3 regions of the Streptomyces sp. NC-S4 genome follow, and region 3 is predicted to be linked to each of the others. Evidence: riboswitches for the same ligand, from Rfam matches in the RefSeq annotation. Region 3 holds a riboswitch; each other region holds the start of a gene.
What was found. Region 3 has a riboswitch for cyclic di-AMP ahead of ACXNSR_RS15805 (transglycosylase family protein). Riboswitches for the same ligand answer to the same signal wherever they lie in the genome.

Region 1 (10,237 bases), 3.5 Mb from region 3:
GGGCCCGTAGCGGTGGGCGCCGTCGAACTCGTTGACGGCGACGATGAAGCCGATTCCGCGCCGCTCGAAGAAGTCCACGGCGGGGAAGCAGTCGGCCAGGCGGCGGGTGTCGGCGAGCACCACCGCCCCGAGCGCGCCCGCGCACAGCTCCTCCCAGAGGAACCAGAAGCGGTGCTGGCCCGGGGTACCGAAGAGGTAGAGCACGTGGCGCTCGTCCAGGGTGATCCGGCCGAAGTCGAGCGCGACGGTCGTCGTGGTCTTCTCCCGGACGCCGTGCAGCGGGTCGCGGCCCGCGCCGAGTCCGCTGACCAGCTCCTCCGTGCTCAGCGGCTCGATCTCGCTCACCGCGCCCACGAACGTGGTCTTGCCCGCCCCGAACCCGCCCGCGACCAGGATCTTCAGGGTCGCGGGCGGAGCCCCGGCCCCGGCAGGGGCAGGGGCCGGGGTGTCACAGTCGTTTGCGCAGGCCATCGAGCACCGCCAGGAGCAGGGACCGGTCGTCGGCGGCGAACGAACTCCCGCCCGGGAACCGCGGCGCCTGCGCCATGACGGCCCCGTGTTCCATCAGATCGGACAGCAGCACCTTCACCACGACGGCGGGCAGCCGCAGCTGCCCGGCCACCTCGGCGACGGTGACGGTGGTGGCGCCCGCGCACATCCGCAGGGCGAGCGCGTGCTCCGCCCCGAGCGGGACGTGCGGCCGCACCCCGGTCGCGCTCACCAGCGAGAGCAGGTCGAGCGCGAAGCCCGGCCTGGTCCGCCCCCCGCTGGCGGTGTACGGGCGCATCACGCGGCCCGCCGTGTCGTCGAGCCACGGCGTGTCCCGCCCCTTCGCGTACGCCCCCGTCCCGCGGGTCCTCATCGCTCCGCGTCGGCGACGGGCCGCCGCGGCGGGGCCGCGAGGTACGGACGTACGCTCTTGACCAGCATCGCCATCTCGTAGCCGAGCACGCCGGCATCGGCCTCCCGGTCGGCGAGGACGGCCAGGCAGGTTCCGGATCCGGCAGCGGAGACAAAGACGAGCGCGCTGTCGAGTTCGACCACGACCTGCCGCACCTCGGCGCCGGCCGCGAAGCGGGCTCCGGCGCTGCGGCCCAGGGAGTACAGCCCGGAGGCGAGGGCGGCCATGTGGTCGGCGCTGTCGGCGTCCATCCCGTGCACGCAGGTCACGAGCCCGTCGGCGGTGAGGAGTACGGCGCTCCGCGTGTACGGCACGCGCTGCACCAGGCCGCTGAGCAGCCAGTCGAGGTCAGAGAGCCGGACGCCGGTCTGCGTCGCCACTTCGCCGCCCATGGGGGTGCGCTCCTTGCTGCTGGGGTGAGGGGTCGGGGTCATACCTGGTTCTCCGACTGGGCCAGGCCGAAGCCCCGTTGGAAGGCGGCCATCAGGCCGGGGTCGTGCACCGGCTGCTCGGGGTCCGGGGCCCGCCGGGGGGCGGGGGCCTCGCGCAGCTGGGGCGCGAGGTGCTCCTGGGCGCGGCGCCGGGGCAGCCGCGGCCGGTCGCCCCCGGCGGGCGCGCCGGGTACGGGATCGGCGGCGAGTGCCGGTTCGGGTGCGGGCGCCGACCAGGCCACCGCCCCGTCCGGTGGACCCGGCACGGGACCGACCCGGGGATCGGCGGCCGGCGCCGACCAGGCGACCGCTCCGGGCCCGTCCGTCTCCGCGGACCCGGACCGGGGTGCGGGCAGGGTCGCGGGACGGGGCTGGGGCCGGTGCTCGGGCCGGGGCCGGGGCACGGGCCGGGAGGCCGGTTCGGACGGGCTCGCCGCTCCGGGTCCCGGCCGCGTACCGGTGGTGGCGGCGGGCACGGGGACGGGGTCGTGCACGGGGTGCGGCTCGGGGGCGCCGGGGGCCGCGGCCACCGGGCCCCCGGCTGCGCGCCGGGTTTCCGGCGGGGGCGTCGGCAGGGGCACCCGTACGGGCTCCAGCGGCGGCGGCACGGCCGAGCCCTGCCCGGTACCCCACGAGGTGGCGCGTGAGCCGCCAGCGGCGTCGGCCGCACCGGGTGCCTCCGCACCCAGCAGTTCCTGCGGCAGCACCAGCACGGCGAGCACGCCGCCGTAGATGTTGGACTTGAGCTCGACGGCGATCCCGTGCCGGCGGGCCAGCGCCGACACCACGAACAGGCCGATCCGGCCGTCCGCCAGCAGGTGCCGGACGCTGATCTGGTCCGGGTCGGCGAGCAGGGCGTTCATCCGGTGCTGTTCCTCGGCCGGCATGCCGAGTCCCCGGTCCTCCACCTCGACGGCGATCCCGGCGGTGACCCGCTCGGCGCGCAGCACCACATCGGTGTCGGGGGCGGAGAAGACCGTGGCGTTCTCGACGAGTTCGGCGAGCAGGTGCACCACGTCCGCGACGGCGTGCCCGCGGACGCTGCCGCCGACCGGGGGCACGACCTTGACCCGGGTGTACTGCTCGACCTCCGCGACCGAGGAGCGGAGCACCTCGCTGAGGTCGATGGGCCGGGTCCACTGCCGGCGGGACGCGGCGCCGCCCAGTACGGCGAGGTTCTCCGCGTGCCGGCGGATGCGGGTGGCGAGGTGGTCTACGTGGAAGAGCTCCTTGAGCAGGTCCGGGTCCTCGACCGTGTCCTCCAGGTCGTCGAGCAGCGAGATCTCGCGGTGCACGAGGGACTGGAGCCGGCGCGCCAGGTTGACGAAGACCTCGACCTTGCGCTCGCTGTCGGTCGGGGCGGCCGGTCCGGCCAGCCGCAGGAGGGTCGTGTGCGCCTGTTCCCGGGCACCCCTCAGCTCCTGGGAGAGCAGCCAGAACTCGTCCATCCCGGCCGGATCCGCGCCGGGCAGCGGCGAGCTCGGTCCTCCGCGCACCGGGCGGGGCGGGGTCTCGCCCCGTTCCAGCCGGTCGGCGGCCGTGCGCAGTTCGCCCCGGCCGCGCACGCTGGAACGGCGCAGCGCCTCGCACCGGTCCCGTACGGCCTTGGCGGCGCGCTGGGCCCCGAGCAGGGCGGCGGCGAGGGCGCCGACCACGAGGAGGGCGCAGCCGGTGAGCACCGGCCACAGCCGGGCGTCGCGGTCGCCTGCTCCCCCGCCGAGCTGCAGGGTGAAGATGACCGCGGCGGCGCCGCTGAGCCCGGCGGCGAGCGTGGGCAGCAGGGCGGCGCGCACCAGCTGGGGCCTTATCTGCCGGGCGGGACCGGTGGTGGCCTGTCTCGACGGGGCATGGCGGGCGGTGCGGAGTCCGGACATGTGGGCGTCCTCGGTACGTGGGGCCCGGCCCCCAGCGTTCCCGGGGCCCGGTGTTGATCACCGGATACCCACGCTAGACCCCATCGCAGCACCCCGGACCGCCAGTTGGCCAACTTCGCGGGGGTGCTTCCCGCTCCCGGTGGAGCGCTCGTACAGCAGCCCGATTGCGCCGGTCGGACCCCGAGCACCGCCCCGGCGACGACCTCTCGCCCGGTGGCGGCGGTCGCCGGAGCGTCGTCGCCATCGCCCTGCGGGCTCCGGACCCGGAGGACCCCCGCGGGTACGTCCGGCGGGGGCCCTTCCGTGTGTCCGGGGGCGGCCGGGCCGGCGACGGCCGGTTCCCGCCCGGATCCCGTGCGTTACGAGCCGACGGACTCCGACTTCTCCTGACCGTCGACGGCCGCGGCCTTCACCCGGGCAGGAGCCGCCGCGCCCGCCCCGAGCGGCGGCACGGACGCACGGCCGCCCGGGGGGCCGCCGGCCGCCGCTCCGGCGACGAAGGGCCGCCACCACGGTGCGGTGGGCGCGTCCGCCGAGCCGGGCTCGAAGGGCTGCCCCGGGATGGGGAGCGCGATGGCGGCGCCCGCGCCCTCGGATGCGGCCAGCGTGCCCTCGCCCGGCTCGTCCCACGGGTGCAGGGCCAGGTTGAAGGTGCCCCAGTGGATGGGGAGCATGGTGCCGCGGGGGGTGCCGCCCTGGAGGTCGAGGTGGGCGCGCATGCCTTCCTCGGGCGTCATGTGGATGTCGGGCCAGTACTCCGAGTAGGCGCCGATCTGGATCATGGTGGCGTCGAAGGGCCCGTGCGCGGCGCCGATCTCCTCGAAGCCCGGGAAGTAGCCGGTGTCCCCGCTGTGGAAGATCCGGTGCTCGTCGCCCGCGACGACCCAGGACGCCCACAGGGTGTGCTGCTGGTTGCGCAGGCCGCGGCCGCAGAAGTGCCGGGCGGGGGTGGCCGTGAGCGAGAGGCCGGCGATCTCGGTGCTCTCGTTCCAGTCCAGCTCGCGCAGCCGGCCGGCCGGTACGCCCCAGCGCTCCAGGTGCGCGCCGACGCCCAGCGGGACGGCGAAGACCGTGTCCGTACCGGCCAGCGCCTTGATCGTCGGCAGGTCGAGGTGGTCGTAGTGGTCGTGCGAGATGACCACGACGTCGACCGTGCCCAGCGAGGCCAGCGGGACCGGTACGGGGTGCAGCCGCTTGGGGCCGGCGAAGGGGAAGGGGGAGCACCGCTCGCCCCACACCGGGTCGAACAGCACCCGGCGCCCGTCGATCTCCGCGAGCACGCTGGAGTGCCCCATCCAGGTCAGCCGGAGCCCGCTCACGGGCGGCTTCGCCAGGTCCGCGAGGGTCGTCGGGTGGACCGGGATGGGCGCGGCGGGGCTGCGCCGCACCCGCTGCTCCCGGTGGAAGTAGATCTTGGCGAACTCGGCCATCGACCCCGAGGGCCTGTTCCGGGCCCCGACCGGGTTCTGGAAGACGCCGTCGGCGAAGTTCGGCGAGCGGCGGATCCGCTCCAGCCGGGCACCGGACGGGTCCGCGCCGAAGGCTTCGGGCCGCAGGGCACGGAGCCGCGGACGCAGGGGACGGGAGCCGGTCAAAGCGCCTCCAGGGAGGATGGGGTCAGGACGGTCGTCGCTCTACGACCATCCCAACGCACACCGGCCCCGAAGGATTCCGCTTCCGGCTCCCGTGCCTGCTACAGAGGCAGCAGGTCCGGACGCTTCGCCTCCACGTGGTCCCCGGAGGACTCCCCGCGCAGCCGCCGGCCGATCCACGGCACGAGGTGCTCGCGTGCCCACTGGATGTTGTCCCGGGTCACGTCCACCGAGCCGCGCGGCCGCTCCGGGGGCCACGGCTGGTCGGGGTCGGCCGGCACGTCGAGCCCGAGCACCTGCGCGGCGCGCAGCGCGACCCGCGTGTGCCCCTCGGGCGAGAGGTGCAGCCGGTCCGTGTCCCAGGCGCGCCGGTCCTGTACGGACTTCAGCGACCAGAGGTCGAGCACCGGGCAGTCGTAGCGGTCGGCGATGGCGCGGACGTGCGCGCTGTACGTCGCCACCTTGCCGCGCAGGTGCTTGAGCACCGGTACGCCCCGGGTGTCGAAGCCCGTGGTGATCATGACCTGGCCCACGGCCCCGGTGAGGTCGGCCACGGCCGCCTCGAACCGCTCCGCCACGTCGTCCGGGTCGGTCCCGGGACGGATGATGTCGTTGCCGCCCGCGCAGAAGGTCACCAGGTCCGGCGCGAGGGCCTTGGCTCTGGGGAGCTGGTCGGCCACGATCTGGTCGAGGAGCTTCCCCCGCACCGCCAGATTCGCATACCGGAAGTCATGCTCTTCGCGCTGATCGGCCAGGAGCACGGCGAGCCGGTCCGCCCAGCCGAGAAATGAATCCCCGGGTCCCGGGTCCCCCACGCCCTCGGTGAAGCTGTCCCCGATCGCCGCGTACGAGCCGATGGTCTTGAGTTTCGTCGTCGTCGCTGCCACGAGAACCCATACTTCACTCCCGTAACCAACCTACGCCAACGTAATGAGGGGTTGACGGACCGTGATCTATACCACGCGGGGGATAAGGAATAAGTACACGTGGGGCCGGGACCCCCCTCGGGTCCCGGCCCCACGCGTGTCGGTGCTCCTGCGGCGGGTGCCGTCAGAGGCTCGCGCCCTTGGAGCGGAGGTAGGCGATCGGGTCCATGTCCGAGCCGTAGGACGGGGTCGTACGGATCTCGAAGTGGAGGTGCGGGCCGGTCGAGTTGCCGGTGGAGCCGGAGAGGCCGATGGCCTGCCCGGCGGTGACGCTCTGGCCGGAGGAGACGGAGAGCTGGGACAGGTGGGCGTACTGGGAGTACTTGCCGTCCGCGTGCCGGATCACGATCTCGTTGCCGTACGAGCCGCTCCAGCCGGCCGAGACCACGGTGCCCGCACCGACGGCCTTGACGGTGGTGCCCATGGCGGCGATGAAGTCGACGCCGGTGTGGTAGCCGGAGGACCACATGGCGCCCGCGACCTTGTACTGGGTGGAGATGCCGCCGCCGACCGGGGCCACGAAGCCGCCCGCGGACTGCGGCGCGGCGGCCGGAGCCTCGGCCCGGGGCTCGGCCTGCACCTCGGCCCGGGGCTCGGCGGCGGACTCCCGCTGCGCGGGGGCGGCCGCCCGGGGCCGCTCGCGGACCGGCTTCGCGTCGGCCTCGGGGGCCGGGGCGGCCTCGGCCTCGGCCTCGGCCTCGGCCTCGGCCGGAGCCGCTTCGCCGGGACCGCCGAGGGTCAGCTTCAGGCCCGGGTGGATCAGCGACGGGTTGGCCCCGACGGCCTCGCGGTTGTCGGCGTAGAGCCGCTCCCAGCCGCCGGACAGGTGGCGCTCGGCGGCGATCTTGGAGAGGTAGTCGCCCGGCACGACGGTGTAGACGGTCGGCGCGGCCTGCACGGCGGCGACCGGGGCCTGCGGGGCGGCGGGGGCCTGCGGGGCCACCGCGGGGGTCGCCGCGGCCGCGGTGGCCGGGGCGCCGGCCGCCTGGGCGCCGGCGGCACCGATCAGCGGCAGAGCGAGGGCCGCGCCACCGGTTCCGGCGACGGCGAAACCGCGGGAAAGGGAAAGGGACTTGGGACGGCGGTGCTTACCCTTTGCAGGCATGACGAATTCCTCTCCGGCGCCTGCGAGGTGAGCTGTCGGGTTCGGACTGGAGATGTCCGGCCGTACGTGTACGGGACACGCACGACTTCACCCCGAGCCGTCCCGGCGAAATGATCTCCGGGTCGGCGGCTTACCTGGTTCCCCCGCTCCTGCCGCGCGAATAGGTCGGATGCGGTTTCCGGGAGGCGGCAGGATTTGGCGGTCCACCCGGATCGATCGCGAAGGTAATCCCTTGCGGACGCACGGAACAAGCCGTGAATTCCCTGACGGAATAACAGGAGTGAGGGACCGCCGGAATTACCGTCACACTCCGTCCATTCCGCACCCCCAACGACCGCCCCGACGGGGCCATTCGCCTTTAGTGATCAGGCACTCACGGTCACCGTATGATCTGGCTCACGGGGACGTGCCCGATCTCGCCTCCGGATATGGCAAGTTGGCGCCAAGCAGTGCAATTCGGACAGAAGGCCCAGGATATGGCGGAGGAGTTGCTTTGACCCAGCAGATACAGGAGCCGGAGCTGTCCGGAGTGCGCAATTTCCGCGATGTGGGCGGATTGCCTACCTCTGACGGACGAACGGTCAGGCCGGGACGACTGTTCCGAAGCGGACATCTCGCACATGCCACCGAAAGCGATACAGAGTTCCTCGCCTCGCTCGGTCTCCACACCATCTTCGACTTCCGCAACGCCGCCGACCACGCGCTCGAGGGGCCCGACGTCGAACTGTCCGGCGTCCGGAACGTCAACATCCCGCTCTCCGACCCGGCCGACGGGCGGGAGTTCTGGCGGCTGGTCCGCGACGGCGACCTCGCGCAGCTGCGCGAGCTACTGGGCGAGGGCAGGGCCGCCGCCCGGATGTCGAACTCGTACCGCGGGATCATCCGGCAGCGCACCGCCGAGCACAGCCGGGTCGTGCACGCCCTCGCCGAGGACAGCGTCCCCGCACTGATGCACTGCGCGGCCGGCAAGGACCGGGCCGGCCTGTCGATCGCCGTCACCCTGCTCGCGCTGGGCGTCGAGCGGGAGGCGATCGTGGCGGACTACCTGGAGTCCAACGCCCCGCACCGCCGCTACCGCGTGCGCCGCACCGACGAGTCGGAGGGCGCCCGCTCCCCCGAGGTGATGGAGCTGCTCGCGCCGCTCTTCGACGCCCGCGCCGAGTACCTGGTGGCCGCATTCGACACCATCGACGAGCTCTGGGGCGGGGTGGACCGCTACCTGGCGGAGGGCCTCGGGCTGACGCCCGAGACCCTCGACCGGCTGCGGGACCGGCTGCTGGTCTGACGCGGCGGGGGCCGGTTCCCCACGGGGTGGGCGGGCCGTCAGCGCGTGGCGACGGCCTGCTTCACCAGCGTCCTGCCGAAGTCCCAGATCAGCCCGGACCCGCCGTGCGCCTCGTCCATGACCTCGCGGAAGGCCCCGACGAACCGGTCCACGTCCGCCTCGTCGACGATCAGCGGCGGGATCAGTTTGATCACCTCCAGGTGGTCCCCGGAGACCTGGGTGAGGATCCGGTGCTTCTGCAGCAGCGGCACCACGACCATCTGCGCGAAGAGCCCCTTTCGGGCCGCCTGCAGCATGGTCCACCGGCTGCGCAGGCCCAGCGAGGACGGCCGGCCGAACTCGATGCCGATCATCAGCCCGCGCCCCCGCACCTCGTGCAGCAGCTCGTACTCCCCCACCAGCACGGCGAGCCGTCCGCGCAGCAGGTCGCCCATGGCCCGTGCGTTGGCCACGACCTCCTCGTCCTCCATGACGGACAGCACCGCGAGGCCCGCCGCCATGGCCTGGGCGTTGGAACCGAAGCTGGCGGAGTGCACGAGCACCCGGTCCATGGACGAGTAGACCTTCTTGAAGATCCAGTCCTTGCCCAGGGTGGCGCCGACCGGCACGTAGCCGCCCGACAGCGCCTTCGCCACGCACACCAGGTCCGGTTCCACGCCCGGCTCGTGCTGGTAGGCGTAGAAGTCCCCGGTACGTCCGAGGCCGGTCTGCACCTCGTCCGCGATCAGCAGCGCCCCCCGCCGGTGCAGCATCTCCTGTGCGGCGAGCAGGAATCCGGGCGGGGCGGCCAGGACCCCCTTGCCCTGGATCGGCTCCACGACGAAGGCGGCCACGTCCCCGCGCCCGAGCTCGCGCTCCAGCGCCGCGAGGTCCCCGAGCGCGATCCTCGTGTCGGGGAGCAGCGGTGCGAAGCCGTCGCGGAAGCCGCCCTCCCCGTTCACCGAGAGGGAGCCCGCGGTGAGCCCGTGGAAGGCGTGGTCGCAGTAGAGGATCCTGGGGCGCCCGGTGGCGTACCGGGCGAACTTCAGGGCCGTCTCCACCGCCTCGGTGCCGCTGTTGCCGAAGAAGACCCGGTCCAGGTGCGGGCTGTACGAGAGCAGTTTCTCGGCCAGCAGACCGGGCAGCGGCTGGCAGTCGAACCGGGTCAGGTCGGCGAGCTGGGCGTCCAGGACGTCGTGCAGGGCGCGGCGGACGACCGGGTGGTGCCGGCCCAGGCCCATCACCCCGAACCCGGCCAGCATGTCCAGGTAGTCGTTGCCCTCCGCGTCCCAGAAGTGGGCCCCTTGGGCCCGCTCGTAGACCTTGTCGAAGCCGATGGTGTGCAGCATGCGGGGCAGCTGGTGGTTCAGGTGCCGGGCGTGCAGCTCGTAGCGCTCGGCGCCGCGCTCGGCCAGCAGGGCGCCGAGGTCGAAGCCCCGGCCGCCCCCTTCCTCCCGTGGCCGCCCGGTCATGCCGACTTGTCCCGGTTGCTGGCGACCGTCTCGCGGGCCGCGCGCAGGGACTCCTTGAGGGAGCCCATGGTGGCGAGGACGGCGGTGGGCTCGTATCCGCAGTGCGCCATGCAGTTCGCGCAGCGCGGGTCCTTTCCGCGGCCGTACTTGTCCCAGTCGGTGTCGTTGATCAGCTCGCGGTACGTCGGTACGTAGCCGTCGCTCATCAGATAGCAGGGGCGTTGCCAGCCGAAGAGTGAGTAATTCGGAATGGCCCAGGCCGTGCAGGGGAAATCGGCCTTTCCTTCCAGGAAGTCCAGGAAGAGCGGGGAGTGGTTGAGCCGCCAGCGCCGCCGGTTGCCGCCCGCGAAGGCCTTCCTGAACAGTTCCCGGGTCTGTTCGACGCCCAGGAAGTGCTCCTGGTCGGGGGCCTTTTCGTAGGCATAGGCGGGCGAGATCATCATTTCGTCGACCTGGAGGTCGTCATTGAGGTAGTTGAGCACCTCGATGATCGTCTGCGGGGTGTCGGTGTTGAAGAAGGTGGAGTTGGTGGTCACCCGGAAGCCGCGCCTCTTCGCCTCCTTGATGGCGGCGACCGCCTCGTCGAAGACGCCTTCCTTGGCCACCGACTCGTCGTGGCGCTCGCGCAGGCCGTCGATGTGCACGGCGAAGGCGAAATACGGGGAGGGGGTG
Region 2 (10,237 bases), 2.8 Mb from region 3:
CCGTTGACCACCACCGACTCCAGGGCGCCGAACTCGTCCGCCGCGTAGAGCTCACGCACCACCAGCAGCAGGCACTGCGCCAGCAGATCCCGGTACAGTGCGCGCCGCTGCGTGGCGGGACGGGCCGTCTCCTTGTCCTGGTCCGTGCTCGGCATGTACCGGACCGACTTGGCCTCGGGAACCACCTGGAATCCCGGAAGCTGCCAGTCCAGAACCAGCTCTCGCCCGCCCCGGTCGTAGGCGGCGGCCAGCTGCCTGGGCAGCGCTTCGGGCCAGGCGGTGGAGGCGTAGAGCGCGGCCGAGAAGTACTCCACGGCGGCATCGGCGTCCCCCGCGCGCAGGGCCCTGCCCAGCTCGGCGAGACCGTTGTTGTGCTCGCGGATCCCGGCGAGCTGCTGCGCCGCCCACTGGTCGTATTGCTGTCGGTACGCCGCCAGTTGCTGCTGCCGCTGCAGTTCTGCGGTATGGGCCGCCTGCCAGGCCTGGGTGTAGCGGGCGTGCGCGTCGCGCTCCGCCTGCGCCCTTCTGTTCGAGCCGAGGGTCCAGCCGGTGTTCTGCTGCTGGAACTGCTCGATGCGCGGCATCGGCAGAGGATGCGCCAGGTTCCCCGGGGCGAAGGGTTCCAGCCGTTCGGACCTGACCAGCGCGGCCGTGCGGAACGCGGGTGTCCGGCAGCCCGAGGCCAGCAGTCCCTGCAGGGCGGCGACCTCGGCCTCGATGTGCTCGGTACGCCGTCGTGCCTCGGCCTCCCGGTGCTGACGGTACGCGGCCTGCTGCTCGCGCTGCCCCCGGGCCGCCTCACGTGCGTACGCCCGCTGCCTGCGTTCCGCCTCGCGGTGCTGGATCAGCTGTGTCTGCTGCATCCGGCGCTGGGCCTCGGCCCAGTCCCCGATCAAACCGCCCGACCGACGACTCATCAGCTCTGTGTTCTCCCGCCCCACCCGACAGTGCCAAGAGGGAAAACACTAGTCGCCATTCGGGTGGTACGTCCCCAGGACGTACCACCCGAATGGTCTGGAACCTCCTACAGCACGGCTCCCGCCAGCGCCGCGACCGCCGACGGCAGCGCCGCCCCCGAGCCGTCCCGGCGCGGGTCCACGGCCGGCAGCTCGGCCGGAGTGCCGTTCGCCGCCGCGGCGCGGACGGGGGAACCGCCCGCCCAGGCCAGGACCAGGACGTCCTCGCCCTTCAGGAACCGCTGGCAGCGCACGCCGCCCGTGGCCCGGCCCTTGCGCGGGTACTGGTCGAAGGGGGTCAGCTTCCCGGACAGCACCGAGCCGTCCAGGGTGCCGTGCGAGCCCGCCACCGTGAAGACCAGGGCGTCCCGCGCCGGGTCCACGGCCGAGAAGTGGATCACCTTGGCGCCGTCGGCGAGCTTGATGCCCGCCATGCCGCCCGCCGGACGGCCCTGCGGGCGGACCTGGCCCGCCGGATAGCGCAGCAGCTGGGCGTCGTCGGTGATGAAGACCAGGTCCTCCTCGCCCGTGCGCAGCTCGACCGCGCCGACGATCCGGTCGCCCTCCTTGAGGGTGATGACCTCCAGCTCGTCCTTGTTCGCCGGGTAGTCCGGCACGACGCGCTTGACCACGCCCTGTTCGGTGCCCAGCGCGAGGCCCTGCGAGGACTCGTCCAGCGAGGTCAGGCAGACCACCCTCTCGTCCGCCTCCAGCCCGGAGAGGAACTCCGAGACCGGGGCGCCGCCCGCCAGGTTCGGCGCGGCGTGCGTGTCCGGCAGCTGCGGCAGGTCGATCACCGACAGCCGCAGCAGCCGCCCGTACGAGGTGACCGCGCCGACATCGGCGCGGGCGGTCGCCGCGACCTGCGAGACGATCAGGTCGTGCTTGGCGCGGGCGCCGCCCTCCTCCTGCGGCAGCGCGTCGCCGTTGGCCGTACGCGCCAGCAGGCCCGTCGAGGACAGCAGGACCCGGCACGGGTCGTCCGCGACCTCCAGCGGAACGGCCGCCACGGCGGTGCCCGCGGACTCCAGCAGCACCGTACGGCGCGCGGTGCCGAACTTCTTCGCGACCGCCGCCAGTTCCGCGGAGACCAGCTTGCGCAGCTCGCTGTCCGACTCCAGGATCCCGGTCAGCTCGTCGATCTCGCCCGTCAGCCGGTCGCGCTCGGACTCCAGCTCGATCCGGTCGAACCGGGTGAGCCGGCGCAGCGGGGTGTCCAGGATGTACTGGGTCTGGATCTCGCTCAGCGAGAACCGCTCCATCAGCCGGGACTTCGCCTGCGCGGAGTTGTCGCTGTCCCGGATGAGCCGGATGACCTCGTCGATGTCGAGGAGCGCCACCAGCAGACCCTCGACCAGGTGCAGCCGGTCGCGGCGCTTGGTGCGGCGGAACTCGCTGCGCCGCCGGACGACCTCGAAGCGGTGGTCGAGATAGACCTCCAGCAGCTCCTTTAGGCCCAGCGTCAGGGGCTGCCCGTCCACCAGCGCCACGTTGTTGATGCCGAAGGACTCCTCCATCGGCGTCAGCTTGTAGAGCTGCTCCAGCACGGCCTCCGGGTGGAAGCCGTTCTTGATCTCGATGACCAGGCGCAGGCCGTGCGAGCGGTCGGTGAGGTCCTTGACGTCGGCGATGCCCTGGAGCTTCTTCGAGCCGACCAGGTCCTTGATCTTCGCGATGACCTTTTCGGGGCCGACCGTGAAGGGCAGTTCGGTGACGACCAGGCCCTTGCGGCGCGCCGTCACGTCCTCCACGGCCACCGTCGCGCGGATCTTGAAGGTGCCGCGGCCGTTCTCGTAGGCGTCCTTGATGCCCGAGAGCCCCACGATCCGGCCGCCCGTGGGCAGGTCGGGACCGGGCACGAAGCGCATCAGCGCCTCCAGGTCCGCCTGCGGGTGGCGGATCAGGTGGCGGGCGGCCGCGACGACCTCGCCGAGGTTGTGCGGGGGCATGTTGGTGGCCATGCCGACCGCGATCCCGGACGCGCCGTTGACCAGCAGGTTCGGGTACGCGGCGGGCAGGGCGACCGGCTCCCGCTCCTGGCCGTCGTAGTTGGCGGTGAAGTCGACGGTGTCCTCGTCGATCGACTCCGTCATCAGCGAGGTGGCGTCGGCCATCTTGCACTCGGTGTACCGCATGGCGGCCGGCGGGTCGTCGTTGCCGAGCGAACCGAAGTTGCCGTGGCCGTCGACCAGCGGCAGCCGCATGGAGAAGGGCTGGGCCATGCGCACGAGGGCGTCGTAGATCGACGCGTCACCGTGCGGGTGGAGCTTGCCCATGACCTCGCCGACGACACGGGCGCACTTCACGTAGCCGCGGTCGGGGCGCAGGCCCATCTCGTTCATCTGGTACACGATGCGCCGGTGCACCGGCTTCATGCCGTCCCGGGCGTCGGGCAGGGCACGGGAGTAGATCACCGAGTACGCGTACTCGAGGAAGGAGCCCTGCATTTCGTCGACGACGTCGATGTCGAGGATCTTCTCCTCGAAATCCTCCGGCGGCGGGGTCTTCGTGCTGCGGCGGGCCATCGCTGCGCGGCTCCTTAACCAAAATGGGGTGTGCTGGGTGTCGGGCGGGGTGTGTGGCTGGGTCTGGCGGTCTTGTGGTGTCCGGCGAGGGTACGACGCGGACCATTGTGGCCCGACGCACCGACAACGCCGACTCCGACCCCGGGGGTCCCCCGGACGGAGTGCGGGGGAGTGACCCGGGAACTTATACGGCGGTCGGCGCGCTTGCATACAGTGGCAGGTCGATAAGAAATCTCTGCATCGCGATCGAAGGGACCACATGCCCATGGGTCACACGGCCACAGCCCAGGCCGGCTCCGGCGGCCTGACAGCGACCGAGCACCGGCTGGCCAACGGCCTGCGCGTGGTGCTCTCCGAGGACCACCTGACCCCGGTCGCCGCGGTCTGCCTCTGGTACGACGTCGGCTCGCGCCACGAAGTCAAGGGACGCACCGGCCTGGCTCACCTCTTCGAGCACCTGATGTTCCAGGGGTCGGCGAGCGTACCCGGCAACGGGCACTTCGAACTGGTCCAGGGCGCCGGCGGTTCCCTCAACGGCACCACCAGCTTCGAGCGCACCAACTACTTCGAGACCATGCCGACCCACCAGCTGGAGCTCGCGCTCTGGCTGGAGGCGGACCGGATGGGGTCCCTGCTGGCAGCCCTGGACGACGAGTCCATGGAGAACCAGCGCGACGTCGTCAAGAACGAGCGCCGCCAGCGGTACGACAACGTTCCCTACGGCACGGCCTTCGAGCGGCTCACCGCCCTGGCCTACCCCGAGGGCCACCCGTACCACCACACCCCGATCGGCTCCATGGCCGACCTGGACGCCGCCTCCCTGGAGGACGCGCGCGCCTTCTTCCGTACGTACTACGCGCCCAACAACGCGGTGCTCTCGGTCGTCGGGGACATCGACCCCGAGCAGACGCTCGCCTGGGTCGAGAAGTACTTCGGCACCATCCCCGCCCACGACGGCAAGCAGCCGCCCCGCGACGGCTCGCTGCCCGACATCATCGGGGAGCAGCTGCGCGAGGAGATCGTCGAGGAGGTCCCGGCACGTGCGCTGATGGCCGCCTACCGGCTGCCGCACGACGGCACCCGTGAGTGCGACGCCGCCGACGTGGCGCTGACCATCCTGGGCGGCGGCGAGTCCTCGCTGCTGCACAACCGGCTGGTGCGCCGCGACCAGAGCGCCGTCGCCGCCGGCTTCGGCATGCTGCGCCTGGCCGGGGCGCCCTCCCTGGGCTGGCTGGACGTCAAGACCTCCAGCGGGGTCGAGATCCCCGCCATCGAGGCGGCCGTGGACGAGGAGCTCGCGCGGTTCGCCGCGGAGGGCCCGACGGCCGAGGAGATGGAGCGCGCCCAGGCACAGCTGGAGCGCGAGTGGCTGGACCGGCTGAGCACGGTGGCCGGCCGCGCCGACGAACTGTGCCGCTTCGCGGTGCTGTTCGGCGACCCGCAGCTGGCGCTGACCGCCGTCCAGCGCGTCCTCGACGTCACCGCCGAGGAGGTGCAGGCCGTGGCCGCGGCCCGACTGCGCCCGGACAACCGCGCGGTGCTCGTCTACGAACCGCTCGCGGCCGACGAGTCCGACCAGCACGACGAGTCCGAGGACTCCGACGAGAACGAGGGGGCGGAGCAGTGAGCGACACGGCAGCCGTCACGATGACCTTCCACCCGCAGCCGCAGGCCGGCGAGCCGCAGCCGTGGGCCTTCCCCGCCCCCGACCGCGGGCAGCTGTCCAACGGGCTGACCCTGCTGCGCTGCCACCGGCCCGGCCAGCAGGTCGTCGCGGTCGAGGTCAACCTCGCCGCCCCGCTCGACGCGGAGCCCGAGGGCCTGGACGGCGTGGCGACCATCATGGCGCGGGCGCTCTCCGAGGGCACCGACAAGCACTCCGCCGAGGAGTTCGCGGCCGAGCTGGAGCGCTGCGGTGCCACCCTGGACGCGCACGCCGACCACCCGGGCCTGCGGGTCTCGCTGGAGGTCCCGGCCTCCCGGCTGCCCAAGGCGCTGGGCCTGCTCGCCGAGGCGCTGCGCGCCCCCGCCTTCGCCGACGCCGAGGTCGACCGGCTGGTGCGCAACCGGCTCGACGAGATCCCGCACGAGCTGGCCAACCCGCAGCGCCGCGCCGCCAAGCAGCTCTCCAAGGAGCTCTTCCCGGCCGCCCTGCGGATGTCCCGGCCGCGCCAGGGCACCGAGGAGACGGTCGCCCGGATCGACTCCGCCGCCGTACGCGCCTTCTACGAGGCCCACGTACGCCCCGCCACCGCCACCGCGGTGGTCGTCGGCGACCTGACCGGGATCGACCTGGACGCCGTGCTCGCGGACACCCTGGGAGCCTGGACGGGCAACACCGCCGCCGCCCGCCCGGTGCCGCCGGTGACCGCCGACGACACCGGCCGCGTGGTCATCGTGGACCGGCCCGGCGCGGTCCAGACGCAGCTGCTGATCGGCCGGATCGGGGCGGACCGCCACGACCGGGTGTGGGCGGCCCAGGTGCTGGGCACGTACTGCCTGGGCGGCACCCTCACCTCGCGCCTGGACAAGGTGCTGCGCGAGGAGAAGGGGTACACCTACGGCGTGCGCGCCTTCGGCCAGGTGCTGCGCTCCACCGCGGACGGCAAGGGCGCCTCGATGCTCGCCATCAGCGGCTCGGTGGACACCCCGAACACCGGACCGGCGCTGGATGACCTCTGGAAGGTGCTGCGCACCCTCGCGGAGGGCGGCCTGACCGACGCCGAACGCGATGTCGCCGTGCAGAACCTGGTGGGCGTGGCCCCGCTGAAGTTCGAGACGGCGTCCTCGGTCGCGGGCACCCTCGCCGACCAGGTCGAGCAGGAGCTGCCGGACGACTACCAGGCGCAGTTGTACGCCCAGCTCGCCGCGACCGGCACGGTGGAGGCGACCACGGCGGTCGTCCAGGCCTTCCCCGCGGACCGGCTGGTCACCGTTCTGGTGGGTGACGCGGCGCTGATCGAGGAGCCCGTTCGGGCCCTTGGGATCGGCGAGGTCACGGTCGTCTCCAACTGACCGTCGGATGACGGCTGATTGAGAGCCGGCTGAAGGTTTCAGCAAGGGGTTCTGGTGACTTGTCACCAGAACCCCTTTTGTCCGTTTAATGGTGAGGTTGCTTTTATGTGGTGTGGCGTACGCAACAAAAAGCCGTGTCTGTTTGGCGATTGACTGATGATCCGCCTAGCGTCGGCCGTGCTGCCCGTCAGTTGTGCCCGCCGCATCCGCGGCACCGGTCAGCGATCGCCGAGTCCCCGTCAGGCGCGAGCCTGGGGAGCCGGGGACCCACATGAGTCCCTGGGGTGAATCGGACCCCCTCGCAAGAGGAGATCCGTAGGAGACCTTCCTGCTCCGAACCCGTCAGCTAACCCGGTAGGCGAGAAGGAAGGAAAGGATCAAACCCTTCATGGCGTTTGGCAGTCGTCCCGCTGGTACCGGTAAGCACCGTGGCTCCAGCCGTCTGAGCAAGAAGACCGCCGGTTACGCCGGTATCGCCGCGATCGCCACCACGGGTGTCGTCGGCTCCCTCGCCGCCCCGGCCTTCGCCGCGGACAACCACAGCAGCACCATCGGCCAGGACAACGGCCTGGGTGCCGTGGTCGTCGCCGAGGACCTCGCGGGCGACATCGCCGACCAGGCCGAGTCCCAGCACCGCGGCGCCGAGCAGGACGCCGTCAAGGCGCAGGCCGAGGCCGACGCGAAGCAGCGGGCCGCGGAGGCCAAGCGCCTCGCCGAGGCCAAGGCGAAGGCCGAGCGCGAGGCCGCCGAGCGCGCCGCCCGCGAGGAGGAGCGCAAGCGCCTCAACACCTTCGTCGCCCCGGTGGACGGCTCGTACGTCAGCACGCAGTACCACGCGGGCGGCGGCATGTGGTCCTCCGGTTCGCACACGGGCATCGACTTCCACGCCGCCTCCGGCACCTCGGTCCACGCGGTGGGCGTCGGTACCGTCGTCGAGGCCGGCTGGGGTGGCGCGTACGGCAACAACGTCGTCATCAAGCACAACGACGGCACCTACACCCAGTACGGGCACATGACCTCGCTGAACGTCTCCGTCGGCGAGCAGGTCACCCCCGGCCAGCAGATCGGCCTGTCGGGCTCCACCGGCAACTCCAGCGGCCCGCACCTGCACTTCGAGGCCCGCACCGGCTCGCAGTACGGCTCGGACATCGACCCGATCGCGTACCTGCGCTCGCACGGCGTCAGCCTCTGACACCGCCCCGCACCGCTTCACCGAAGGCCCCGGCTCCCCGAGCCGGGGCCTTTGTGTGTTGCGTCCTTGTGCAAATGTTTCGTATTTCTGGCCGCTCTCGGAAATTATCGTGTGTTGCAATAGAGTCGCAGCACACGCATGTGCGTGCAATGAGGCTGGCAGACGGAAATAGGCGGAGGTTCGGTCTTGCGTATTCCTGCGCACGCGGTATGCACGGCAATCCGCGACGACATCGTCTCCGGGGTGTTCGAGCCGGGCGGCCGGCTGACCGAGGAGGTGCTGGCCCGCCGGTACGGGGTCTCGCGCGTCCCGGTGCGCGAGGCCCTGCGGACCCTGGAGTCGGAGGGGTTCGTGACCACGCGGCGGCACGCGGGGGCCTGTGTGGCGGAGCCGACCGAGCAGGAGGCCGCGGACCTGCTGGAGCTGCGGATGCTCCTGGAGCCGCTGGCCGCCGCGCGGGCCGCCCGGCGGCGCACCGACGCGCACCTCAAGGTGCTGCGGGGGCTGGTCAGACTGGGGCAGGAGCGGGCCAGGCGGGGCCAGGGCGAGGACCTGCGGTCCCTGGGCGGCTGGTTCCACGAGACGCTCGCCCAGTCCTCCGGCAGCCCCGGGCTGATCGCGCTGCTCACGCAGATGCGGCACAAGATCGCGTGGATGTACGTGGTGGAGGCGCCGGCCCGGCCCGTGGACTCCTGGGCGGAGCACGGGGCGATCGTGGACGCGGTGGCGCGCGGCGACGCCGAACGGGCGCGGGCGCTGACCGCCGTCCACGCCGACCGGGCGGCGGGGGCGCACCGGCTGCGGATCCGCCCGACGGTGAGCACTTCGCAACCTGCCGTAAACATGTCGAGCGGCCGGCATTAACAGGAGCCGTATACAAAGGGCGGGACCGTGAATTCGCTGCGCGGTATCCGAACCGTTCCGTGTCGGATCGGTTTTCCGTGCGGAATTCCTGCGGAGCGGAATTCGGCGTGCGCGGACCGAATTCCGCCGAGCGGTATTTCCTCGGCGCCCCGTGGGCGTGCGGCGCGCCGGGCGGGCCCAGGTTTCGCCGAGGGATTCCCCCGGACCCCGAGTCCCGGGCCGGCTCCGGCGTCCCGGCCGGAATCCACCCGGGCCGGACCGCGGGCCCCGGGTGGAGGCCGGTCGCGATCCTGATTCCGGCTTCCGGCCGGCGTCTGCTCCCCGGGCCGGAGGCGGCCCCGGGCGTCGTGAGCCCGGCGGGATCCGCAGGAGACGGGCCGGACCCTGGTTCCGGGTCTTGGGCCCGTCCTCGTGGACGACGAAGCCGCGGTCCCCGGAGCGGGGGCCGCGGCTTCGCGCGTGAAGTCGAACCCGAAGGGTCAGACGGTCTCGGGGAGCTCCTCGAGACCCTCGGCGACCAGCTTCGCGAGGCGGTCGAGCGCGGCATCCGCACCCTCGGCCTCGGAGGCGAGGACGATCTCCTCGCCGCCCTGGGCGCCCAGGCCCAGGACCGCCAGCATGGAGGCGGCGTTGACCGGGTCGCCGCCGGACTTCGCGATGGTCACCGGGACGCCGGAAGCGGTCGTCGCACGGACGAAGATCGAGGCGGGACGAGCGTGCAGGCCCTCGGCCCAACCAACGTTGACGCGGCGCTCTGCCATGGTGATGCCCTTCAGGTTCTTACGGTTGTCTAGACCAGTCTCTCACGGCACCCGGAATGCTCGGACCTACCTTCGGCCAGAATTTTCCGCCGTTCGGCCTCCCCCAGCTTGCCCTGGTTCGTCCCGTCCCGCCTCGGCGCCGCGCGAGGGCTCTGCGGCCCGATCCGGCCGTAAGGTGGGCCCATGACCATCGAGTCGGACCCCTCGTACCCGGCCCACTGGGAAGCCGACGTCGTCCTGCGCGACGGCGGCACCGCCCGGATCAGGCCCATCACCACCGAGGACGCGGGCCGGCTCGTCAGCTTCTACGAGCAGGTCTCGGACGAGTCGAAGTACTACCGGTTCTTCGCCCCCTACCCCCGGCTCTCCGACCGCGACGTGCACCGCTTCACGCACCACGACTACGTGGACCGGGTCGGGCTCGCCGCGACCATCGGCGGCCAGTTCATCGGCACCGTCCGCTACGACCGCATCGGCCCCGACGGCCGCCCCGCCTCCGCCCCCGCCGACGAGGCCGAGGTCGCCTTCCTCGTCCAGGACGCCCACCAGGGCCGCGGAGTCGCCTCCACGCTCCTCGAACACATCGGCGCGGTGGCCCGGGAGCGCGGCATCCGGCGGTTCGCCGCCGAGGTGCTGCCCGCCAACACCAAGATGATCAAAGTCTTCACGGACGCGGGCTACCAGCAGAAGCGCAGCTTCGAGGACGGCTCCGTCCACCTCACCCTCGACCTCGAACCCACTGCCGAGTCCCTCGCCGTGCAGCGCGCCCGCGAACAGCGCGCCGAGGCCCACTCGGTGCAGCGGCTGCTGGCCCCCGGCTCGGTGGCCGTCGTCGGAGTCAGCCGCTCCGGCGCGGGCGTGGGCGCGGCCGCACTGCGCAACCTGCGCGACAGCGGCTTCCGCGGCCACCTCTACGCCGTCAAC
Region 3 (10,237 bases):
GGCGTCGCCGGCGCACACGGACACCGCCGTGAGCAGGGCGGCGAGCGCCGAGCCGAGCAGGCTCCGGCGGCGCGGCGAGCGGTGCGTTGTCGACATGGTGGGGCGACCTTGGCAGGGCCGGGTGACCGAAGGATGGCCTCAGGGTTGCCGGTGGCCGATCCGGGCGCCGTGAGCGGGGCGGGGTCCCCAGAACGGGTGACGGGTGGCGCGCCTGACCCGTCGGCGCCCGCCGACTCGCCTATGAACGGTGCGTGTTCGGTCCGCGCGTGAATCGTTGGTCGAACCGGTGGTCCGGATCACCGTGACCTCATACCATCGATCACCGCACGGCCCTTTGTGCACCGACGCACAATCTCCCGGCCCTGGAGGCTCCTTTGCACCGTCGCACAGCGCTCTCCGTCTCCGCCGCCCTGCTCCTCGCGGCGCCCCTGCTGTCCGCCTGCTCGGGCGAGCCGCGACCCGGCACCGCGGCCGTCGTGGGCGGCGAACGGATCACCACCTCCGCGCTCCAGGCCCAGGTCAACGACGTCCGCGCGGCGCAGAACCGTTCCGGGCAGGCCGCCGCCGAGCTCATCGCGAGCACCCCCCACCTGGAGCGGCAGAAGCTCGACTCGCTCCTCCAGAGCCGGATCATCGACAAGATGGCCGACACCGCCGGGCTCACGGCCACCCAGAAGGACATCGAGGACGAACGCAAGGCGTACGTCGACGAGAACGGCGGCAACGAGCAGTTCGAGGCACTGCTCCTGCAGAAGGGGGCCATGGCTCCCGGCCAGGTCGACCGCTTCCTGCGGGACCGGGTGCTCCTCACCGCGCTCACCGCCAAGTACGGGGCCGGGAAGCTGGAGGAGCCCGCCCGCGCCGCCGTCAAGGCACTGCACATCGAGGTGAACCCGCGCTACGGCGCCTGGGACGCCAAGGAGATCAAGCTCGGCACCGGGGAGACGCCCTGGATCACCCAGCGCACGCGGCCCGAGGCGGCGCCGGCCGGAGCCTGAGGCTCCGGGGTCCCCCCGGGCCACGGGCCGGGCCGCCGGAGGTAGGTTCGGAGGGTGACCGACCACTCCGAACCCACCGCCACCCCCGACGCCGACGAGCCCACGGGCCGCATCGTCCTGCTGACCACCAGCCACCGGGTCGCCCCCGGGGTGCTGTCCTGGCCGGCGTGGCAGACCCTGCACGCCGCGGACCGGGTGCTGTGCGCCGACCCCGGCCACCCGCAGCTCCCGTACCTGCGGGAGGCGGGCATCGAGGTCGCGTTCGAGAGCCCGGACGCGCACGCGCTGGTCGAGGCATGCGCGGGCGGCCGTACGGTCGTGGTGCTTCCGGGCGGCGAGGGCGACCAGCGGCTCACCGACGGGCTGGCCCGGCTGGCCGGCTCGGGCCGGGTCGCCATGCCCGACCTGGAACTGCTCCCGGGCTCCTACGACCTGCCGGGCGCGCGCCTGCTCGACCTGGTCCAGGTGATGGACCGGGTCCGGCGCGAGTGCCCGTGGACCTCCCGGCAGACCCACGAGGGCCTGGCCAAGTACGCCATCGAGGAGGCGTACGAGCTGGTCGAGGCCATCGAGGACGGTGATCGGGAGGAGCTGCGCGAGGAGCTCGGCGACGTGCTGCTCCAGGTGGTCTTCCACGCCCGGATCGCCGAGGAGGCGGGCGGCGACGGCGAGGAGGGCGAGGAGGGCGAGGACGGCGAGGACGGCGAGGACGCCGTCGGGGCCTTCTCCATCGACGACGTGGCGGGGGCACTCGTCACCAAGCTCATCCACCGGCACCCGCACGTCTTCGGCGACGCGGAGGCCGAGACCCCGGAGGACGTCAACGCGCACTGGCAGCGCACCAAGGCGGTGGAGAAGCGGCGGGAGTCGGTCACCGACGGGATCCCGGTGGGCCAGCCCGGCCTGGCGCTCGCCGCCAAGCTCGCGGGCCGGGTCCGGGCGGGCGGCGTGGCCGTGGAACTGCCGCGGGGCGAGGGCATCGGGTACGAGCTGCTGGAGCTCGCGGCCCGCGCCGAGGCGGAGGGCATCGACCCCGAGACCGCACTGCGCGCGGCGGCCCGGGCCTACCGGGACGCGATCCGGGCGGCCGAGGGCGTGGCGGAGCCGGGCGCGTAGGGGTCCCCGGGCGGGCAGCGCCCCGGACCCTCCTTCAGTACGTCCGCGGCGCGCGGGCCGCCGGGTCGTGCCAGTGGGGTGCCGGAGGGTCCAGGAACCACTCGCCGAATCCGAGCGGGCGCTCCCCGTACCCGTGGCCCCCGGCCGGCACGGCGTCGTGGAAGAGGCGGCCGGGGCGGGCGCCCAGCTCCTGGAGGAGGTGGGCGGTCTCGGCGATGAACTGCGGCGGACCGCTGAGGTAGACGTCCTGGTCCGGCCACAGGCCCCGGTTGCCCAGCGCGGTCGCCAGCCGGTCGGTGGCCTGGTTGCGGTGGCGCCCGGGGGCGGGCGTGATGTAGGTGACGGCGAGCCAGGCGCAGCTGGCGGCGTACGCGTCGATGAGCGGGCGGTCGTAGAGGTGCGCGCCGTCCCGGGCCACCACGAAGAGCCGTACGTCCTGATCGCAGGGGCGCGCCGCGAGATCCTCCAGCAGGGCCCGGATGGGCGCCCAGCCGGTGCCGGCGGCGATCAGGCTGACCGGGCGGTCCTCGCGGCGGAAGGTCAGCTGCCCGCCGGCGGCGCCGAGCCGCAGTACGTCGCCGGGCCGGGTCTCGCGGACCAGGGCGGTGCTCAGCCGTCCCCGGTCGACCCGGCTGACGTGCAGGTCGACGGTGCCGTCGGGGCGGGGGGCGTTGCCGATGGAGTAGGTGCGCCAGGTCGTGGGGACCCGGTCGCTGCTCACGCTCGTGTACTGGCCGGGGAGATAGGGGAAGGGGGCGTGCGGCCGCAGCGTGAGGACGCCTATGTCCGGTCCGTACTGCAGGTGACGTATGACCTCCGCGTTCCACCAGGGCGGGTCCTCGCTCGCGTCGGCGCCGGCCGTCATCGCGTCGGCCATCACCTGGTAGGCCTCGGCCCAGGCCTTCTCGACCGGCGCCGTCCAGGCCGGGCCGGAGGTCTCCGCGAGTGCGGCGAGCAGGCTGGCGCCGACGGCCGCGTAGTGCTCGGGGCGGACCAGGAACTTGCGGTGGTCACGTCCCAGGTCGCGCAGGTAGGGGCCGAGGGTCTCGTCGTCGAGGTGGGCGATCACATGGGTGAGCGCGGCGAAGAGCCGGTCCCGCTGGCGTTCCATGTCGTGGAGGGAGTCCGGGAAGAGGGCGCGGACTCCGGGGTTGTGCCAGAAGAGGTGGGTGTAGAAGAACCTGACGGCGTGCTCGGCGCGTCTCTCCACCACCGCGAAACTGCTTTTCAAGATCCTGACATCCACAAAACCGAAAGTAGGAATGCCGGAGAAGTGCACGTCAAGGGATGGCCGATCTACGGACAGCCGCGACCAATCACCCATATCGGATGGGGCTTCGGTGTCGGGATACGGTCATCAGGTGCACGAGCAGACCTCCGGAACCCCCGCCGAAACCCCCGCCGAGCCCCTTGCGGACACGCCCGCCGACGCCTCTTCCGCCGAGGGCCCCACCCTCTTCGACTGGGAGTTCGCGACCGATCCCTACCCGGCGTACGCCTGGCTGCGCGAACACTCCCCCGTGCACCGCACCAAGCTGCCCAGCGGGGTCGAGGCCTGGCTCGTCACCCGGTACGCCGACGCCCGCCAGGCCCTCGCCGACCAGCGGCTCAGCAAGAATCCGGCGCACCACGCGGAGCCCGCGCACGCCAAGGGCAAGACCGGGATCCCGGGGGAGCGCAAGGCCGAGCTGATGACGCACCTGCTCAACATCGACCCGCCGGACCACACCCGGCTGCGGCGGCTGGTGTCGAAGGCCTTCACCCCGCGCAGGGTCGCCGAGTTCGCCCCGCGGGTGCAGGCGCTCACCGACCATCTGATCGACGCCTTCGCGGGCAGGGGTGAGGCCGATCTCATTCATGAGTTCGCCTTCCCGCTCCCCATCTACGCCATCTGCGAGATGCTCGGGGTACCGCGCGAGGACCAGGACGACTTCCGCGACTGGGCCGGCATGATGATCCGCCACGGCGGCGGCCCGCGCGGCGGAGTGGCCAGGTCGGTCAAACAGATGCGGACCTACCTAGGTGAACTCATTCACCGCAAAAGGGATGATCTGGGCGACGATCTGATCTCCGATCTGATCCGGGCGAGCGATCACGGCGACCACCTGACGGAGGGCGAGGCCACCGCCATGGCCTTCATCCTGCTTTTTGCCGGTTTCGAAACCACCGTGAACCTCATCGGCAACGGAGTCCACTCCCTCTTCATGAATCCCGACCAGCGCGAGCGCCTTCAGCTCTCCCTCGCCGCGGGCGAGGAGGACCTGCTGGCCACCGGGGTCGAGGAGCTGCTGCGTTACGACGGTCCGGTGGAGCTGGCGACCTGGCGGTTCGCCACCGAGCCGCTGACCCTCGGAGGCAAGGACGTCGCGGCGGGCGATCCGGTTCTCGTCGTCCTCGCCGCGGCCGACCGGGATCCGGAGCGCTTCGCGGACCCGGACACCCTCGACCTCTCCCGGACCGACAACCAGCACCTCGGATACGGGCACGGCATCCACTACTGCCTGGGCGCTCCGCTGGCCCGGCTCGAAGGACAGACCGCGCTCGCGACTTTGCTGACGCGTCTGCCCGATATGGAACTTGCCGTTCCACCCCAAGACCTGCGCTGGCGAGGGGGGTTGATCATGCGCGGGCTGCGTACCCTTCCCGTCCGATTCGCGGCTCAAAACAGTTGCGCGAAAGTTGATTAAAAGTCAGGTTCAGCTTGAACTTGTGACAATCGTTCGAAGGCCGCTAGGTTCTGCCGTTACCCCGCTGTTATGCGAAAGGTGATCCCTCATGCTCTCCGGGAACGGCCGTCACAGACGCCCCCGCCAGGTCCCCGCGCTGGTCGTCACAGCCGGAGTCACTGGCTCTGCGCTGGCCATGCCGCTGTTGGCCGCCACAAGCGCCACCGCCGCCGACACGTCCACATGGGACAAGGTCGCCGAGTGCGAGAGCGGTGGCTCGTGGAGCGCGAACTTCGGCAGCGGCGCCTACGGCGGACTCCAGTTCACCCAGGAGGAGTGGCAGAGCGCCGGCGGTCTCGACTTCGCCGAGCGCCCCGACCTGGCGAGCCGTTCCCAGCAGATAGCCGTGGCCGAGCGGGTGCTGGGCTCGACGGGACCACAGGCCTGGCCGCTCTGCGCGGCCTCGGCCGGTCTGGTCAAGGAGAGCCCCGCCGCGCAGGTCGACCCCGGCCTGCCCGGCAGCCACGCCCCGGTCGCCCCCGCGCCGTCCCGCCCGGACGACGCCGTCCCGTCCACCGGGGGCGGCAAGCCGTCCACGGACTACGGGTCCCCGACCCCGGCCCCGGCGCCGAGCCCGTCCAGCACCCCGTTCCTGATTCCCGACGCGCCGTCCATCGGACTGCCCGTCATGCCCGCGCCGGACGTCCCGACGACGCCGCCGGTCCAGCCGGGTGGTCCGACCGGTACGCCGACCCCCGTCGCCCCGACGGCGCCGACGACGCCGGTGGACCCGACCGCGCCCACCACCTCGCCCAGTACGCCGGGACTGCCCCCGGTCGACCCCACGGCCCCCGTGACCCCCGAGACTCCGCAGACCACCTCGACCACTCCTGTCGAGGGCAGCGGCAAGCACCGCGGTGCGCCGGAGACCGAGCCGACGGCCCCGTCCGGTGCCGCGTCCGACCCCACCTACACGGTCCAGGCGGGCGACAGCCTGGCGACCATCGCGGTTGCCAAGGGCGTAAAGGGGGGCTGGAACGGGCTCTACCAGGCCAATGAGCAAGTGATCGGCGAGGACGCCGACCTCATCAAGCCCGGTCAGAACCTGGATCTAACCCCGCAATAAGGACAGTTGAGTTATCCGGAAAGACTCGAATGTCGGATTTCTGTAAGTGAGACATGTGTCTCTTCCGGTCAACTGGCGTGTCCCGCCCCGGGGCTTGCGCAAACCCCGTCCTCACCTGCGCAAATGTCCCCGAGGAGGGCGCAAGTAGGGCCGTTTCTCCCCGATGTTCCTCGTTGAACATCGGGGAGAGACCTGTCTACCTTCTGAATCGCTCGCCACCGCGAGCTCCTTCGACCGCATCGCCGAATCCTGCCGGCGGACGGAGGGAACAGTCGTCGCGTCAAGCGCCGAAGGCAGGAGCGGGGGAACCAAGGTAGGTGCCGGGAGCGGCCGTTGAGAGACGGTCACGCCACCGGCTAGGGGTTAAGACGTGCGCTAGGTCGCACGGCCGGGCAACTCACTCGCCCGAACCCGACAGCTCACCTCGTAGGCGTCGGTGAGGAGAAACTCCATGCTGCTTTCCGGCAAGGGCAAGCACCGTCGCGGTACTGCAATCGAGCGGTCTGTCCGGATCGTCACGCTCGCCGGTGTCGCCGGTGTGGCCGTGGCCGCCCCCCTGATGGCCGCAGGCACCGCCAGCGCCGCCACCACGTCCGAGTGGGACAAGGTCGCGCAGTGCGAGTCGGGTGGCAACTGGGCCATCAACACGGGCAACGGCTACTACGGCGGTCTGCAGTTCTCGCCCTCCACGTGGGCCGGGTTCGGTGGCAAGTCGTACGCCCCGCAGGCCAACCAGGCCTCCAAGTCGCAGCAGATAGCCATCGCCGAGAAGGTCCTCAAGAGCCAGGGCAAGGGCGCCTGGCCGTCCTGCGGCAAGGGCCTGTCGAACTCCGCCTACACCGGTGGCGGCTCCGAGACCCCGGCTTCGTCGAAGCCGCAGTCCAAGCCGCAGCCGAAGGCCGAGACGAAGAAGACCGAGACCAAGAAGGTCGAGACCAAGGCCGCGCCGAAGAAGGAGACCAAGCGCGCCGAGGCTCCGACCACCCGCTCCGAGCGCGCCGAGGCCCCGGTCGCGCCGAAGACCGGCAACGGCTCGTACGAGGTCAAGCCGGGCGACACCCTGGGCACCATCGCCGAGGCCAACGGCGTCAAGGGCGGCTGGCAGCAGCTCTTCGAGCTGAACAAGGACATCGTCTCGGACGCCGACCTGATCTTCCCGGGTCAGAAGCTGAAGCTCAGCTGAACACCGCGGCAAAGCCGCGGAAACATGTACACGGCGTCAGCTGACCCCGTGCAGGATTTCCACCGCCCGGCGCGTGTCCCACGCGCCGGGCGGTGCTGCGTGTGGCCTCCGAGTGGCGATGATCAAGCTGAATATGTCCCAGAAGAGGGGTATTCGGTCGGTTTTTCGTCCCAGGGTCCGGGCGGTCGGGCGGCCCAGTGCCCGGAGCCGGTTAGGCTCTAGGCGGCAAGGCCATCCCACGGCCTGACACGCCACCGCACACTCAGCGTCACATCCCAGAAGGAGATGCTCGTGCCGTCCATCGACGTCGTCGTAGCCCGGGAAATCCTGGACTCCCGAGGCAACCCCACGGTCGAGGTCGAGGTGGGCCTCGACGATGGCAGCACCGGCCGTGCTGCAGTTCCGTCCGGCGCCTCCACCGGTGCATTCGAGGCCATCGAGCTCCGTGACGGTGACCCCAACCGTTACTTCGGCAAGGGTGTCGAGAAGGCCGTCCTCGCCGTCATCGAGCAGATCGGCCCGGAGCTCGTCGGCTACGACGCCACCGAGCAGCGTCTGATCGACCAGGCCATGTTCGACCTGGACGCCACCGACAACAAGGGCTCGCTCGGCGCCAACGCCATCCTCGGCGTGTCCCTGGCCGTCGCGCACGCCGCGTCCGAGGCCTCGGACCTCCCGCTCTTCCGCTACCTCGGCGGTCCGAACGCGCACCTGCTGCCCGTTCCGATGATGAACATCCTCAACGGTGGGTCGCACGCCGACTCCAACGTGGACATCCAGGAGTTCATGATCGCCCCCATCGGCGCGGAGTCCTTCTCCGAGGCGCTGCGTTGGGGTGCCGAGGTCTACCACACCCTCAAGAAGGTCCTGCACACCAAGGGCCTCTCCACCGGCCTGGGCGACGAGGGCGGCTTCGCCCCGAACCTGGAGTCCAACCGCGCCGCGCTCGACCTCATCATCGAGGCCATCAAGCAGGCCGGCTACACCCCGGGCAAGGACATCGCGCTCGCGCTCGACGTCGCCGCGTCCGAGTTCTACAAGGACGGCCAGTACGAGTTCGAGGGCAAGTCCCGCTCGGCCGCCGAGATGACCGACTACTACGCCGAGCTCGTCGAGGCGTACCCGCTGGTCTCCATCGAGGACCCGCTGTTCGAGGACGACTGGGACGGCTGGAAGACCATCACCGACCGCCTCGGCGCCAAGGTCCAGATCGTCGGTGACGACCTGTTCGTCACGAACCCGGAGCGTCTGGCCCGCGGTATCGAGGAGGGCTCCGCGAACGCCCTGCTCGTGAAGGTGAACCAGATCGGTTCGCTGACCGAGACCCTGGACGCCGTCGAGATGGCCCAGCGCAACGGCTTCAAGTGCATGATGTCCCACCGCTCCGGTGAGACCGAGGACGTCACCATCGCCGACCTCGCCGTCGCCGTGAACTGCGGTCAGATCAAGACCGGCGCCCCGGCCCGCTCGGACCGCGTCGCCAAGTACAACCAGCTGCTGCGCATCGAGGAGATCCTCGACGACGCCGCGGTGTACGCGGGCCGCAGCGCCTTCCCGCGCTTCAAGGGCTAATCACCCCCCTGAGGGGCTGGCCTCCGTACGTCCCCGCACTCGGTCCCGTACCGTGTGCGGGGACGTATTGCGTAGTGCGTACCTAGGGGAGGCGGACATGGCCGGGAACCGGGATCGGTTCTCCACCTTCTCCACCGCGACGAGGCTCAAGCAGCTCGGCGAGCGGACCGCCGCCCACGTCTACCGGTCGCAGTCGCGGCGCCAGGTCCGCCGCAGCCGGCTCACCGGCCGCGCCGCGCTCCTGGTGCTCGTCCTCTGTACGCTGGTCGTCGCCCTCGCGTATCCGATGCGCCAGTACGTCTCCCAGCGCTCGGAGATCGCGAAGCAGCAGCGGGCCGCCGCGGCCGCGCGGGACCGCCTGGAGCGGCTCCGCGACGAGAAGGCCCGCTGGCAGGACGACGCCTACGCGGAGCAGCAGGCGCGCAAGCACCTGCACTTCCTGCGCCCGGGGGAGATCGGCTACATCATGAGCGACCCCGGGGCCCAGCCCTCGCAGCCGCACCGGACCGGCCACGCCGGCTCCGACCGCCCCTGGTACTCGAACGTCTGGGACGGGGTCGACAAGGCCGACCGTCCCGGCGAGTGATCCGTACCGCCGTACCGCAGCACCCATCCACGAGAACGAAGAGACTTCCTCCAGGCATGCAGACGCCCCCGCCCCAGACCGACCGGACCGAGCCGACCGACGCGGACATCGAGGCGTTCGAGCAGCAGCTCGGCCGCCCGCCGCGCGGGCTGCGCGCCATCGCGCACCGCTGCCCGTGCGGGCAGCCGGACGTGGTGGAGACCGCCCCGCGGCTCCCCGACGGCACCCCCTTCCCGACGCTGTACTACCTGACGTGCCCGCGCGCGGCCTCCGCGATCGGCACGCTGGAGGCCAACGGCGTGATGAAGGAGATGCAGGCCCGGCTCGCCGAGGACAAGGAACTGGCCGCCGCCTACCAGGCCGCCCACGAGGACTACATCCAGCGGCGCGACGCCATCGAGGTGCTCCAGGGCTTCCCGAGCGCCGGCGGCATGCCGGACCGGGTGAAGTGCCTGCACGTGCTGGTCGGCCACTCCCTGGCCGCCGGCCCGGGGGTGAACCCGTTCGGTGACGAGGCCCTGGCGATGCTGCCGGAGTGGTGGGCCAAGGGTGCCTGCGTCGTCCCGTGCGGGGAGAAGAAGGCGGACGACGAGGAGTCGCGGGCGTGACCCGGGTCGCCGCCGTCGACTGCGGTACGAACTCCATCCGGCTGCTGGTGGCCGACTGCGACCCGGCCACCGGCGAGCTGGTCGAGCTGGACCGCCGGATGACGATCGTCCGGCTCGGCCAGGGCGTGGACAAGACCGGGCGCCTGGCCCCGGAGGCGCTGGAGCGCACCTTCGCCGCCTGCCGCGAGTACGCGGGAGTGATCAAGGAGTTCGGCGCGGAGCGGGTGCGCTTCGTGGCGACCTCCGCCTCCCGGGACGCCGAGAACCGGGCGGACTTCGTCCGGGGCGTCCTGGACATCCTGGGGGTCGAGCCCGAGGTGATCTCCGGTGACCAGGAGGCGGAGTTCTCCTTCACCGGCGCCACCAAGGAGCTGACGGCCCA

Region 1: linked by a shared signal. The riboswitch ahead of ACXNSR_RS31900 (LysM peptidoglycan-binding domain-containing M23 family metallopeptidase) and the one ahead of ACXNSR_RS15805 (transglycosylase family protein) in region 3 are both predicted to bind cyclic di-AMP.
Region 2: linked by a shared signal. The riboswitch ahead of ACXNSR_RS28730 (M23 family metallopeptidase) and the one ahead of ACXNSR_RS15805 (transglycosylase family protein) in region 3 are both predicted to bind cyclic di-AMP.

The regions. Positions count from the first base shown of each region.
Region 1 covers NZ_CM135937.1:7,099,410-7,109,646, reverse strand. The annotation lists gene ACXNSR_RS31930 (GTP-binding protein) at 1-471, opposite strand, end outside; gene ACXNSR_RS31925 (DUF742 domain-containing protein) at 449-862, opposite strand; gene ACXNSR_RS31920 (roadblock/LC7 domain-containing protein) at 859-1,293, opposite strand; gene ACXNSR_RS31915 (sensor histidine kinase) at 1,332-3,206, opposite strand; gene ACXNSR_RS31910 (MBL fold metallo-hydrolase) at 3,566-4,801, opposite strand; gene ACXNSR_RS31905 (SGNH/GDSL hydrolase family protein) at 4,900-5,685, opposite strand; gene ACXNSR_RS31900 (LysM peptidoglycan-binding domain-containing M23 family metallopeptidase) at 5,849-6,829, opposite strand; cyclic di-AMP (ydaO/yuaA leader) riboswitch at 6,832-7,007, opposite strand; gene ACXNSR_RS31895 (tyrosine-protein phosphatase) at 7,323-8,114, shown strand; gene ACXNSR_RS31890 (aspartate aminotransferase family protein) at 8,153-9,565, opposite strand; gene hpnH (adenosyl-hopene transferase HpnH) at 9,562-10,237, opposite strand, start outside.
Region 2 covers NZ_CM135937.1:6,354,420-6,364,656, forward strand. The annotation lists gene ACXNSR_RS28710 (restriction endonuclease) at 1-917, opposite strand, end outside; gene ACXNSR_RS28715 (DNA gyrase/topoisomerase IV subunit A) at 1,025-3,481, opposite strand; gene ACXNSR_RS28720 (M16 family metallopeptidase) at 3,747-5,108, shown strand; gene ACXNSR_RS28725 (M16 family metallopeptidase) at 5,129-6,496, shown strand; cyclic di-AMP (ydaO/yuaA leader) riboswitch at 6,713-6,872, shown strand; gene ACXNSR_RS28730 (M23 family metallopeptidase) at 6,885-7,688, shown strand; gene ACXNSR_RS28735 (GntR family transcriptional regulator) at 7,875-8,552, shown strand; gene ACXNSR_RS28740 (HPr family phosphocarrier protein) at 9,032-9,313, opposite strand; gene ACXNSR_RS28745 (bifunctional acetate--CoA ligase family protein/GNAT family N-acetyltransferase) at 9,497-10,237, shown strand, end outside.
Region 3 covers NZ_CM135937.1:3,601,387-3,611,623, reverse strand. The annotation lists gene ACXNSR_RS15835 (YfhO family protein) at 1-96, opposite strand, end outside; gene ACXNSR_RS15830 (SurA N-terminal domain-containing protein) at 375-998, shown strand; gene ACXNSR_RS15825 (nucleoside triphosphate pyrophosphohydrolase) at 1,053-2,114, shown strand; gene ACXNSR_RS15820 (globin domain-containing protein) at 2,149-3,327, opposite strand; gene ACXNSR_RS15815 (cytochrome P450 family protein) at 3,476-4,801, shown strand; gene ACXNSR_RS15810 (transglycosylase family protein) at 4,977-5,906, shown strand; cyclic di-AMP (ydaO/yuaA leader) riboswitch at 6,182-6,354, shown strand; gene ACXNSR_RS15805 (transglycosylase family protein) at 6,358-7,089, shown strand; gene eno (phosphopyruvate hydratase) at 7,381-8,661, shown strand; gene ACXNSR_RS15795 (FtsB family cell division protein) at 8,759-9,247, shown strand; gene ACXNSR_RS15790 (DUF501 domain-containing protein) at 9,304-9,855, shown strand; gene ACXNSR_RS15785 (Ppx/GppA phosphatase family protein) at 9,852-10,237, shown strand, end outside.